4 regions of the Streptomyces sp. 71268 genome follow, and region 3 is predicted to be linked to each of the others. Evidence: riboswitches for the same ligand, from Rfam matches in the RefSeq annotation. Region 3 holds a riboswitch; each other region holds the start of a gene.

What was found. Region 3 has a riboswitch for cyclic di-AMP ahead of OYE22_RS00980 (C40 family peptidase). Riboswitches for the same ligand answer to the same signal wherever they lie in the genome.
Region 1: linked by a shared signal. The riboswitch ahead of OYE22_RS06905 (M23 family metallopeptidase) and the one ahead of OYE22_RS00980 (C40 family peptidase) in region 3 are both predicted to bind cyclic di-AMP.
Region 2: linked by a shared signal. The riboswitch ahead of OYE22_RS20375 (C40 family peptidase) and the one ahead of OYE22_RS00980 (C40 family peptidase) in region 3 are both predicted to bind cyclic di-AMP.
Region 4: linked by a shared signal. The riboswitch ahead of OYE22_RS20990 (transglycosylase family protein) and the one ahead of OYE22_RS00980 (C40 family peptidase) in region 3 are both predicted to bind cyclic di-AMP.

Annotation. Positions count from the first base shown of each region.
Region 1 covers NZ_CP114200.1:1,891,321-1,894,519, forward strand. The annotation lists gene OYE22_RS06895 (GNAT family N-acetyltransferase) at 1-269, opposite strand, end outside; gene OYE22_RS06900 (HPr family phosphocarrier protein) at 417-698, shown strand; gene OYE22_RS06905 (M23 family metallopeptidase) at 934-1,839, opposite strand; cyclic di-AMP (ydaO/yuaA leader) riboswitch at 1,853-2,015, opposite strand; gene OYE22_RS06910 (pitrilysin family protein) at 2,537-3,199, opposite strand, start outside.
Region 2 covers NZ_CP114200.1:5,149,821-5,153,019, forward strand. The annotation lists gene OYE22_RS20370 (Rrf2 family transcriptional regulator) at 1-375, opposite strand, end outside; gene OYE22_RS20375 (C40 family peptidase) at 697-1,935, opposite strand; cyclic di-AMP (ydaO/yuaA leader) riboswitch at 1,943-2,186, opposite strand; gene OYE22_RS20380 (ATP-dependent DNA helicase) at 2,345-3,199, shown strand, end outside.
Region 3 covers NZ_CP114200.1:306,265-309,463, reverse strand. The annotation lists gene OYE22_RS00990 (FMN reductase) at 1-238, shown strand, start outside; gene OYE22_RS00985 (hypothetical protein) at 383-982, opposite strand; gene OYE22_RS00980 (C40 family peptidase) at 1,224-1,697, opposite strand; cyclic di-AMP (ydaO/yuaA leader) riboswitch at 1,701-1,854, opposite strand; gene OYE22_RS00975 (class I SAM-dependent methyltransferase) at 2,357-3,199, opposite strand, start outside.
Region 4 covers NZ_CP114200.1:5,315,700-5,318,898, forward strand. The annotation lists gene OYE22_RS20985 (transglycosylase family protein) at 1-1,112, shown strand, start outside; cyclic di-AMP (ydaO/yuaA leader) riboswitch at 1,388-1,553, shown strand; gene OYE22_RS20990 (transglycosylase family protein) at 1,556-2,317, shown strand; gene eno (phosphopyruvate hydratase) at 2,847-3,199, shown strand, end outside.

The DNA of each region.
Region 1 (3,199 bases), 1.6 Mb from region 3:
GCGATGAACTCGTCGCCGACCGTCGCCGCCAGGCCGACCCGGTTCACGTAGTCGTGGTGGGTGAAGCGGTGCACATCGCGGTCGGAGAGCCGGGGGTAGGGGGCGAAGAAGCGGTAGTACTTGGACTCGTCCGAGACCCGCTCGTAGAAGTCGACCAGGCGCTGGCCGTCGTCGGGCGTGATGGGGCGGATCTGGGCGGTGCCGCCGTCGCGGAGCACCACGTCCGCTTCCCAGTGCGTCGGATAGGCGTGCTCGGGCGGCGTTTCCATGGCTCCAAGACTAGGCGGGGGCACCGACAACGGTCCGACTCGCGCTCAGCGTTGCGCCGGGGCAGGCTGTGGAAGGGCTTCGCCAGAGCACTCCGCACCCCGTGAGAGACTGGTCTAGACAACAGCAACCACCTGAAGGGCAACACCATGGTTGAGCGCCGCGTCACCGTCGGCTGGGCAGAGGGCCTGCACGCTCGCCCCGCGTCCATCTTCGTCCGCGCCGCGACGGCCTCCGGCGTCCCCGTGACGATCGCCAAGCCGGACGGCACCCCGGTCAACGCCGCCTCGATGCTCGCCGTGCTCGGCCTCGGCGCGCAGGGCGGCGAGGAGATCGTGCTCGCATCGGAGGCCGACGGCTCCGAGGCCGCGCTCGACCGGCTGGCCAAGCTCGTCGCCGAGGGGCTTGAGGAGCTTCCGGAGACGGTCTGAGTCGCTTTTCAGCACCCTGCGAAGCCGCGGTGATCCCCCTGGGACGTCACCGCGGCTTCGTCGTTTCCGCCCCGGGAAGGGGCGTGCGCTGTCGTACGGGCGCCGCCGCGGCGCGCGGCCGCGCGCCGGCCCCCGTGGCCCGGGCCCGAGCCGAGACGCGCCGAGGGCCCCGGCTCGGTGCCGGGGCCCTCGGTGTGGGACGTGCGGGGGCCGGGCGGGGTGGCCCGGCCTCGCCTCAGATGTTGACGCCGTGGGAGCGCAGGTAGGCGACGGGGTTGATGTCCGAGCCGTACTCGGGCGACGTGCGGGCCTCGAAGTGCAGGTGCGCGCCGAAGGAGTTGCCCGTGTTGCCGGCGAGACCGATCTGCTCGCCGGGGGCCACGCTCTGGCCCACCGAGACGGAGATCGAGTCGAGGTGCCCGTACTGCGTGTAGGTGCCGTCGTTCATCTTGATCACGACGTTGTTGCCGTACGCGCCGCCCCAGCCGGCCTCGACGATGGTGCCGGCGCCCACGGCGCGCACCGAGGTGCCGGTGCTGGCGTGGAAGTCGACGCCGGTGTGGCTGCCGGAGGACCAGGCGCCACCGGACGCCTGGTACTGCGTCGAGACGTACGAGCCCGCGACCGGCAGGACGTAGGAGCCCACCGCGGGACGCTCGGCGGTACGCGACGCGCGCGTGTCCACGACCTCGCTGGCGCGGGTCTCCTCGGCCTCGCGCTCCGCGGCGGCCCGTGCCTCGGCCGCCTTCTTCGCGGCGGCCTTCTTCTTCGCGGCCTCGGCGGCGGCCTTGCGCTTGGCCTCCTCCGCCTTCTTCTTCATCTCGGCGGCGTGCTCGGCGGCCTGCTGGCGCGCCTCTTCCTCGGCCTGCTGCTCGGCCGCGGCCTGCTCGGCGGCGGAGTACTGGGCGTCGGCCTGGGCGCCGATCTTGTCCGCGATGTCCTCGTTCAGGGTCGCGGCCTGGCGCAGGCCGGTGTCCTGGAGCTCGGGGACGCCGTCGGCGCCCGGGGCGGCCATCGCGGGAGCGGCTATGCCGGCGACGACGCCGGTGGCCGCGAGGGTGGCCATGCCCGCCGCGTTCGCGCTGGTACGGACAAAGCGGCTGGGGCGACGGTGCCGCCCAGTGGCACGGGTGAACGCCATGCGGAGGCGTACTCCTTTCCTTCCTTCTCGCCTACCGGGTTAGCTGACGGGTTCGGAGCAGGAAGGTCTCCTACGGTCACCACGCCTCTCGCGAGGATGGCGGCCGATTCACCCCAGGGGACTTGGGTCCCCGGCTCCCCTGGCTCGCGCCATAAGGGACTCGGCGATGGTTGCCCGGTGCCACGGGTGTGGCGAAGGTGTGACGGACAACGGGGCTGACGCTAAGCGGGACGTCTTTTGATCGGCAAACAGAACCGGCCGTTTGTTGCGCACGCCACACGGCAGACAGGCAGCCTCTCCCGCAAAACAGACAAACCGAGAGGCCCCGGCATCCCACTTGACACCAGGGCCTCTTAACGGCTCATCAGCAACAGGAGTCCCAGACTCCGCCACGGACACCCGGGGCAATCCGGGCGCCCATGGCGCTCTCTGGGGCACGGTCAGCTATCGGGCACCGTTGCCCGCGCCCTCGCGTACGCCACCCGGCTCCACGGCCCGCGTGCCGGCCCGCGCCTGCCGGCCCGCGCGGCCCGGCGCCCCGGGGCCACGGCAGCCGCCCCGCGCCCGGGGCGCCGGTCGGCGCGCCGACCGGCGCCCCGGGCGCGGGCACCACGGGCGCGGACGGCACGGGACCGAGCCCGGGCCGGGCGGCGCCTGACGGCCCGCCAGCCCGGCTCGGCCGCCGGGGCGCGCGCCGCTAGCCGCTCACCACCCGTACGTCCCCGATGCCCAGCGCCTTCACCGGCTCGGCGATCACCGAGGCGTCGCCGACCAGCACGGTCACCAGCCGGTCGGTGGGGAAGGCGGCGACGGCCGCGGCGGTCGCCTCGACCGTGCCGGTCTCCGCGAGCCGCCGGTAGAGGTGGGCCTGGAAGTCGTCCGGCAGGTGCTGCTCCACCTGATCGGCGAGGGTGCCCGCGACCGAGGCGGCCGTCTCGTACTTCAACGGGGCGATCCCCACCAGGTTCTGCACGGCCACGTCGCGCTCGTCGTCCGTGAGCCCGTCGGCGGCCAACGTGCGCAGCACCTTCCACGCGTCCTCGAGCGCCGGGCCCGTCACCTCGGTGGCCACCGAGCCGCTGATGGCCAGGAGGGACAGGCCCGTGCCCTCCGGCGTGGAGCGCAGGACCTGGGCGAAGGCCCGCACGCCGTAGGTGTAGCCCTTCTCCTCGCGCAGCACCCGGTCGAGCCGGGAGGTGAGGGTGCCGCCCAGGCAGTAGGTGCCGAGCGTCTGGGCGGGCCAGACCTGGTCGTGCCGGTCGGCGCCGACCCGGCCGATGAGCAGTTGGGTCTGCACCGCGCCCGGCCGGTCCACGATGACGACCCGGCCGGTGTCGTTGGCGGTGACGGTGGGCACCGG
Region 2 (3,199 bases), 4.8 Mb from region 3:
GGTGATCGGGTCGAGCGTGGCGTAGAAGGATTCCTGTGCCTGGCGTAGCGCGCTGCGCAGCCGGCACGCCGTGCGCAGCGGGCAGGGCGGGTCGTCCTCGCAGCCCACCACGTCACCCGCCCCCTCAAGCTCGCGTACCAGCCAGCCGAGCGACGCGGCGCGCCCGGTCGAGGTCAGCGCCAGCCCGCCGCCCCGGCCGCGCCGGGCCTCGACCACGCCGAGGTGGCGCAGCCGGGTGACGGCCTTCGCGGCATGGCTGTACGGCACGGCGACGGCGTCGGCCACCTCGCGAGTGGTCGGCGCGCTCTCCGCGTCGAGCACCGCGAGGCGCATGGCGACGCGGAGCGCCAGATCGGTGGCCTTGGTCAGTCGCACGCCGCGATTCTATGGAATACGCATCTGCGATTCGTCTTTGGGGGTGCCCTTGGTCCCCGCGCCCGTTCGCTCAGCGGTCCAGCGGTCCAGCGGTCCAGCGGTCCTCCCGCCAGCGGTCCTCCCGCCAGCGGCCCGACGGACGCCGCCCCTCCCCGCGAGGCCGTGACCGGCACCGTCTTCGCCACCCTCGCCCACCCCCGGCGTACGCCGCACCCTCCCGCCAGCGGCCAGCAGCCAGCGGAAACCGCCCCCACCGGCGAGCGGGCCCGCCCCCGCGCCAGGGGAGGCGGGCCCGCTCCGTGGGGGCGGGGGCCCGGCGGGTCAGGCCGGCCGCACGTTCCCGTACAGCGGCATCGTGTAGATCGACTCGACCCGCACGTTGGCCCCGGGCCTCGGCGCGTGGATCATCTTGCCCTCGCCGACGTAGAGGCCGACATGGCTGATGTCGTCGAAGAAGAAGACCAGGTCACCGGGGGCGAGGTCGGTGGTGGCTATGCGTTGGCCGACCTTGACCTGGTCCCAGGTGGTGCGCGGCAGGGTCACCCCGGCGGCCTTCCACGCGCCCTGCGTCAGCCCGGAGCAGTCGTACGCGTTGGGGCCGGTCGCGCCCCACACGTACGGCTTGCCGAGCTGTGCCCGCGCGAAGTCGATGGCCTGTTGCGCCTTCGCCGTGTCGGCCGGGGAAGCGGGGTCGCTCGGGCCGATGTCGCCCGAGCCGTCGCCGCGGCCCGCGGCCCCGCCCTGGCCGCTTCCGTCGCCGCTGTCGCCGCCCGTGTCGCCGGCGTTCTCGCGCTGCTCACGCTCCCGCTGTTCCCGCTCGCGCCGCTCCCGCTCCGCGCGCTCCTTCTCGGCCTGCTCGCGGGCCAACTCCTTGGCCTTGCGCTCGGCCTCGGCCTGCTTCCTGCGCTCCAGCTCCGCCAGCCTGGCCTTCTCCTCGGCGGTCAATCTGGACAGCAGCTTGCGGGCCTCGGCCAGCTTGGTCTGTACGGACTTCTTCTTGGCCCGCAGGTCGTCCTGGGCGGCGGTGAGGGAGGCCAGGCTCCGCGCCGCCTTGCCGCGCTGGGTGGCCGCCGTCGCCCGCCGGGCCTCGTAGTCCGCCAGTGCCCGCTGCTGCCGACTGGTCATCCGGGCCAGCAGGTGCGACTGGTCGAAGAGACGCTGGGAGTCGGCGGCCAGGAGCAGCGTCGCGGTCGAGTGGGCGCTGCCGGTGCGGTACTGGGCCGCCGCGAAGGTCCCCAGCTTGCGGCGCGCCTCGTTGACTCGCTCGGTGTGCTCGGCGACGTCCCCGAGCAGTTCGTCCACCCGGGCCTGCTGCGCGTCCGTGCGCTCCTTGGCCCCGTTGTACGCCTGGGTGGCGCTGCCGGCCTCGCGGTACAGCGCGTCGACCCGCTGCCGCACCTCCTCGACCGAGGGGCGCGGCTCGCGCGGTACGGCGGTGGCCGACGGCGCGAGCTGGACGAGGAGGGCGAGGGAGGCGAGCGCGGCCGTGGTGAGGCCGGCGACGGTACGACGACCGGACGACACGTCCAGCCGGTACCGCGACCTGCGGTGTGACGCCAAGGGAGGCGACTCCTTCCGTGGACCGCCTACCGGGTTAGCTGTCGGGTTCGGGCGCTCCGCGCGGCTCGGGGACGGGCGTCACCGAGCGCACGGGGAGGGAAGGGAATGCCCTACGGTCCGCACATGGGGATGCGGTCCGATTCACCCCGGTGGTACTTCCCCCCGCCTCCGGGAGACTCCCGTAAGGCGCGGGGAACGGTGGGTCCCCGGCTCCGGCCGCCTGACAGGGCCGGACTCGGCGCGGGCCGCCCGTTGCCGACGCTTTCGCCGACGGGGGTACGGGCCGCCATGACCAGGCACCGTAGCCAACGGCCCGGGTGGCTGGGAAGGCTGGTGTTCGACATGTCGGGAAGGGGTCGGGGGAAGGGCGGTGCGGGTTGTCAGTGGTGCCGCCTAGACTCGGTTCGCGATGAGCAGCCTCTTTGACGACGACTTCCTGGCGGATCTTGCCCGGTCGGGCGGCGAGCCCCCGCCCGAGGAGCAGGAGATCCCCGAGGACGCCCCGGGTGACCCGACGGTGCCCGCGGGCCAGGCCCCGGAGCAGGTTCCGCACGACCTGTTCGAGGGCTGGGACCTCGCCCCGAGCGCGGGGCCGGGGCCGGCCGCCGGCTTCGGCGAGCGCGCCGGCCGCGCGGGGTCCGACGCGTACGGCGAGGAGCCGGAGCCGTACGGCGAGCGCGAGGCGTACTACCGCAACGGCGCGCCGCGCCCGGCCGTGGACCCGGCCGCGCTGCTTGAGGGGATGAACGAGCAGCAGCGGGCCGCCGTCGTGCACGCCGGATCGCCGCTGCTCATCGTCGCCGGCGCCGGCTCGGGCAAGACCCGGGTGCTCACCCACCGCATCGCGCATCTGCTGGGCGCCCGCCGCGCGCACCCTGGCGAGATCCTGGCGATCACGTTCACGAACAAGGCCGCGGGCGAGATGAAGGAGCGCGTCACGGACCTCGTGGGCCAGCGCGCGAACGCCATGTGGGTGTCGACGTTCCACAGCGCCTGCGTGCGCATCCTGCGCCGCGAGTCCAAGAAGCTCGGCTTCACGTCCTCGTTCTCGATCTACGACGCGGCCGACTCCAAGCGGCTGATGGCCCTGGTCTGCCGCGACCTGGACCTGGACCCGAAGCGGTTCCCGCCCAAGTCCTTCAGCGCCAAGATCTCCAACCTCAAGAACGAGCTCATCGACGAGGAGACCTACGCGGCGCAGGTGGGCGGCGACGGCGCGGGTTCCGGTGGCGGCTTCGAGAAGACGCTGGCCGAGGCGTACACG
Region 3 (3,199 bases):
CGCGCTGCGCCCGCTCTTCGGTTACCTGCGCGCCGTCACCGTGCCCACCGGCGTCTACGCCGCCTCCGAGGACTGGGGCGCGGCCGGGGACGGCCGTACCGACGGGCTGAGCGAGCGAATCGACCGCGCCGCACGCCAACTCGCCGGCCTGCTGGTCGACGCCCCGTCCGTGCCGCACCAGGACGACGACGAGGTCGTCCCCTTCGCCCAGCAACTGGCCGCGGTGCGCGGAGCCTGACGGCGCGCAGGCGCCGGGGCGCCGTACGCACGGATGCCGCCGACACGCCATGTGGCGTGTCGGCGGCATCCGTGGAGCCGATCGGCCGCCGTGGTTCACCTGCCGTGGTCCGGGGCGCTCCGCGTCCCGGGTTCAGCCCTCGGTTCAGCGCAGCAGGTCGAGCAGGTCACCGAGTGTGTCCGGGGCGAGCCTCGGCATGTCGGCGACCGCGTTGAGCGTGAAGAGGTGGTCGCCCTTGCGCACCGGCGACTTGCCGAAGGTCTTCTTGAGCAGCTTCTCGCCCTCGGGAGTCAGCGCGGTCCGCACGTTGACCGCCTTGACCTGCTTCTGCGTGACCTTCGCGTTCTCCCGCTTGATGGTGTAGGTCAGGAACCGCACCGGCTGCGCCTTGGCCCGGTTGACCGAGGCGTGCGCCTGGGTCCGCGAGGACTTGTTCACGTAGTTGTAGATCTTGGTGAGGTCGAGACGGTCGTCCTTGTCACGAAACGTGACACCGCCCTGCAACTTCGCGTAGTCCCTCGTGCCCTCGACCAGCGGGAGGGACACGCACTGGCGCTGCTTGCCGGTGATCCGAGCGGCCCCCGTGGCGGCCAGCGTGACCTTCGCCTTGGCAAGCTGCTTGGCGGCGGGCTTGCTCAGGCAGAACTCGGCCTTGCCGTTCTTGATGGGCTTGGCTGCCTCACCAGCCTGGGCCGGCGTCACCGCGCACGCCAGCGCCGCTGCGACGACGGCAACCCCCGTCATTCCTCGCATCATGACTCGTCCTCGTGGATCAGGCTGACCGTGATTCGGTCGGCACGTGAGGACAACGGGGATTGCTCCCTGCGGGTGACGTACTCGATGGCAACATCACTCGGCTTGGTGACATCGACCCGGAACCGGCCCGTAGGGCGGCTCTCGTCCCCACACCCCTCTCGTCCCAGGGTCGTGGGGTCGGGGCGCGGCGCGGCATCGCCCGCCCGGCGCCCCGACCCACCCGTCATGGTCAGCGGACGCGGCCGTACCAGACCTTGTTGGTCCAGATCTTCTCCAGCCGCACCGACTTGCCAGGCTTGGGCGCGTGCCAGATCTTGTTCTTCCCGGCGTAGATGCCCACGTGGTAGACGTTCCGCCCGGAGTGGAAGAAGACCAGGTCACCCGCCTTGCGCGAGCTCTTGGACAGGTGGCGGGTCTTGTTGTACTGGGCCGCCGCCGTGCGCGGCAGCTTCTTGCCCGCCTTCTTGAACGAGTAGAGCGTCAACCCCGAGCAGTCGAACCGGTGCGGGCCGACCGCCCCGTACTTGTAGGGTGCGCCCTTCTTGCCGGCGGCGATCTTGAGCGCCTTGCCGGAGGCCGTCGCCGCCTGCGCATCGGTCGTCAGGGCGGGGACGAACGAGGAACCGGCCAGCACCGTGGCGGTGAGGGCCGAAGCGGTGCCGATGCGCGTGGCGATCGAGGGTATGCGTGGCTGCGCGGACATACGAAAGCCCTTCGTCATCCGCCTGCGAAAGATGACCTGTCGGGTTCGGACTGGCGAAGTTGCCCGGCCACTCGCGTGGCTTCACCCCAAGGGCCACCGACTTCGTGGCCCGTCGTGCCTGGGTCTCCCGTTCCTGCCGATTTCGTGTTCTTCTCACTGGGCCCGCGCGGCGGCAGGACTCGGCGTCCGCCCGGACCGCCCCGCCGTGGTGACGGGGGCTTGGTGGTGTCGGATAGGGATACTGCGTCATCCACGGCCCGAATTCGCAGCCGAAAGGGCCGTATGTGAACTTCTTCACCTTCGCTGGTGACACAGAACCGCGGTCGGTCTCATCCCCCATACGAGTCGCGCAAACCCGCTCTGAACTGCGAAAACGCCGAACCGGACGCAGAGGTTCCAGGGCGTGACCAGGCTGTGGGCCAGGCAGCCGCCCACCACCCCCGGGTTCGCGGCGCGCGCGGCGGTGTGCCGTGACGCGACGTCAATCCGCGCGCACGGCCGGCCGTCGGCGACCCGGCGCCGCGCGACACCGGAGGCGCGGGGTGACGGTGGCGTGGTGTCACGGTGGCGGCGGGATGGCGATGACCGTGTGTCTCCGCCACCGCCGGCCGTTCCCGGCCCGCCGCCTGCGTCTGGGGCAAGCCGTCGAACGCGTGAGGCTAGTCGTCGAAGGGGCAGGTGCCGACGAAGGCCCGGAACTCCTCGCCGGGCACCAGGCGGCGGGAGCGCACCTGTGTGAAGCCCGCGTCCCGCATCTGCCCCAACAGCTCGGCCGGGCGCGGCAGCGGGCCGGCGAAGTCGGCGTACGCGCACCACAGGTTCAGCATCTCCATGCCCGGGCCGCCACCCTGGCAACTCGTCGTCAGGAGCAGCTTGCCGCCGGGCATCAGAAACGAGCGCGCCCGCTCCAGCACCTTGGTCCGCTCACCGTGGGGGAAGTAGTAGATGTTGTTGTGCAGCGTGACCAGGTCGAACTTCTGCTCCGTCGAGTACGTCCGCAGGTCGCTGCGGACGACCTCCACCCGGTCGGACAGGTTCCACTTGTCCAGGTTCGCCTGCGCCTGCGCCACCACCTCGTCCTGCAGGTCGATCGCCACGGCCGTCAGCCGAGGGTTGAGCGAGGCGGCGTGCCGTACGTAGGTGCCGCTGCCGCAGCCCACCTCCAGGAGCCGGACCGGTGAGTTCCGGTCGACCTGCTGCTCCACCACGCCCTGCACGGCGGGTTCGAGGACACGGGACGAGCGGGCGATGAGCGCGCCGTCCTGGTCGGCGATCGACACCCGACGCCCTTCGCGCAGCATGTCGGGGGCGTCCAGGAGCAGTGGGGCGTGGAAGCGCATGAGCTGTTCGAGCAGCGCCACGTAGGCGTCCGCCTCCGGCCGCGCCAGCGACTTGGCCAGGCGGCCGCGCAGCCGGTAGCGCCCGCCGCGCGAGCCGAGTTCTCCGAGCCGCACTCCCATGTCGAGCCAGACGCCGAGCAGTTGCTCCTCACCGTGCATGCC
Region 4 (3,199 bases), 5.0 Mb from region 3:
GATCCGGCAACGGCAAACATCGCCGCCCCCGTCAGGCCCCGGCCATCGTCGTCGCCGCGGGGGTGACCGGCGCGGGAATCGCCCTCCCGCTGCTCGGCGCCACCAGCGCCGGCGCCGCCGACACGGCCACCTGGGACCGCGTTGCCGAGTGCGAGAGCGGGGGCACCTGGAGCGCCAACGAGGGCAACGGGCGCTACGGCGGCCTCGGCCTGAGCCTGGACGCCTGGCAGCTCTACGGCGGCACGGACCACGCGCCCCGTCCGGACCTGGCCAGCCGCGCGCAGCAGATAGCCATCGCCCAGACGATCCTGTCCGAGCGCGGCCCCGTGGCGTGGAACGACTGCGCGCAGACGGCCGGCCTGACCGAGGACGGCGAGATCCCGGACGTCAACCCCGGCGACCCCAGCCACGACGACCGGGGCACCGACCGGGGCGACTACGGCCACGCCCCGAGCCCGAAGCCGGACGCGACCCCGGACGCGAAGCCCACCCCGGACGACGCCAAGCCGACCCCGACCGACGAGCGGGGCCCGGACGCCGAGTCGACGCCGGACGCCACGCCAGCCCAGGACAAGGCGCCCAGCCGGGGCGGCGAGCCCAGCCCCGACGCGTCCGCGCCCAGCGACGACGCGGAGCCCGCCGGGACGCCCCGTACCACCCCGAGCCCGAACCGGGGCGAGGAGCGGCCCGCCGACCGAGGCGAGGCCGGGCGCGAGACGCCCGACGCGCCGCGTGGCGACGGGGAGCGGCCCGGCGCCGGCGAGGGGGCGCGCGAGGACGGCGCGGGCACCGGCAAGCACCGCGGCGAGCCCCGCGAGGAGCCCGCCGACGCCCCGGGCCGCCCCGACGGCCGGGACGACGACCGACAGCGCCCCGAGGGCCGGCACGCCGACCGCAGCGAGCGCGGGCGCGTGGGCGACCGGTCGGACGGGGAGACGCGGAGTGAGCACCGGGTCCGGTCCGGTGACACGCTGTGGGCGATCGCCGAGCAGCACGAGACGCCGGGCGGTTGGCCGGCGCTCTACGAGGCCAACGAGAGCGTCATCGGGGACGACCCCGACCTGATCCTGCCCGGCCAGAAGCTCGACCTGGAGGCCACGGCGGACCGCTGATCGGTCGTCACTTTGGGTGTTTCACCCAGGTGTGCACCGATTCGCGAAAGTGAGACATGGGTCTCGTTCGATCTCCGGCGTGTCGTGCTTGTCCGTCCATCAGGTGCACTGTCTGACCTGCGGTGATGTGATTTTCTTGCGGGTAAACCCCACTGACTTTCCAGGGATGTTGGGGTTTGAGCACCCCGGGGATCTGTGATTACGGTCTTCATCGCTCGCCACCGCGGGCGCCACTGGTCGTCACGCCGAATCCTGCCGGCGGCCGGGGGGAACCGACGCGTCAAGCGCCGAAGGCAGGAGCGGGGGAACCACAGGTAAGTGCCGGACGGTCCGTGAAACGAGGGGGCTGAACGGCTTGGGGTGAAGCCGCGGGAAACCGCGGCCGGGCAACTCACAGTCCGAACCCGACAGCTCACCTCGTAGGCGTCGGTGAGGAAACCAACATGCTGATTTCCAAGGGCAAGCACCGCCGTCCGTCCAAGGCCACCCGCATCGCCACGCTCGCCGGTGTCACCGGTGCCGCCGTCGCCGTGCCGCTGATGGGGGCCACCGGCGCCAACGCCGCCACCACCGGCCAGTGGGACCAGGTCGCCCAGTGCGAGTCGACCGGCAACTGGTCGATCAACACCGGCAACGGCTACTACGGCGGCCTGCAGTTCTCCGCCTCCACCTGGGCCGCGTACGGCGGCACCGCCTACGCCCCGACCGCCGACAAGGCGTCCAAGGCCCAGCAGATACAGATCGCCGAGAAGGTCCTGGCCAGCCAGGGCAAGGGCGCCTGGCCGCACTGCGGCGTCAACCTGACCCAGGGCGGCTACACCGCGCCCAAGCAGCAGGCCCCCAAGCAGCAGGCGCCGCAGCAGGCCGCGCCCAAGCAGCAGCAGGCCGCGCCGCAGCAGTCCGCGCCGAAGGCCGCCCCGAAGCACGCCGGCCCGCGCGCCTCGGACGACCAGGCCCCGAGCCGCAGCTCCGAGCGGTACGTGCCCAAGCACGCCGCCCCGAAGCAGGCCGCGCCGCAGCAGAGCGCCCCGAAGACGATCAAGAAGGGCGACGGCGAGTACAAGGTCGAGGCCGGCGACACCCTCGCCAAGATCGCCGAGGCCGAGAACGTCAAGGGTGGCTGGCAGAAGCTGTACGACCTCAACGACGAGATCGTCACCGATGCCGACCTGATCTTCCCGGGCCAGCAGCTCCACCTGAGCTGATCCCCGCCTCCGGCGCCCGGCCGGCTCCGCCCCAGAGCCGGCCCGGCGTCCGTCCCTCCCCGCCCCGGAGGGACCGCAGACCGCCCCGCCACGGTGCGCCCACCCCCGAGCGCATCGCGGCGGGGCTCCGCGTTTGCCACCCCGCGCGGGCCGCGCCCGGCCGAGCCGCCCCCGTACGCCGCCCGCACACGCCGTCCCGTACGCCCTCCCCGTACGCCCCCCCGCGACGCGCCACGCGCCGTCCGGCCGCCGTACGGGCCCCGCGCCGCCGCCGTACGGACGCCGGGCCGCCGCCGTCCGGACGGCGCCCGGTCGCCTGGGCCCGGTAGGCATGCCGCGGGCGCCTCGCGCGGACGTCCCGGCCGGCGCTGTCCGGGGCCGCGCGGCCGATTCGGTTGCGCCGTTCACCCATCGATCTGCGCTTTTGTCCCTCTTGTCGTCTCGTCCGGCGGGCGTGCGGCGAGCCGGGGTGCCGGGGCCGGTTAGGCTCGTGTCGCAGAAGCTCAGACCCACACGAAGGAGACCGCTCGTGCCGTCTATCGACGTCGTCGTAGCTCGCGAGATCCTCGACTCGCGAGGCAACCCCACGGTCGAGGTCGAGGTCGGCCTCGACGACGGCAGCACCGGCCGTGCTGCCGTGCCGTCCGGCGCCTCGACCGGCCAGTTCGAGGCCCTTGAGCTGCGGGACGGCGACAAGGCCCGCTACGGCGGCAAGGGTGTGGAGAAGGCCGTGCTCGCGGTCATCGAGCAGATCGGCCCGGAGCTGGTCGGCTACGACGCCACCGAGCAGCGCCTGATCGACCAGGCCATGTTCGACCTGGACGCCACGCCGGACAAGTCCTCGCTCGGCGCCAACGCCATCCTCGGCGTCTCGCTGGCCGT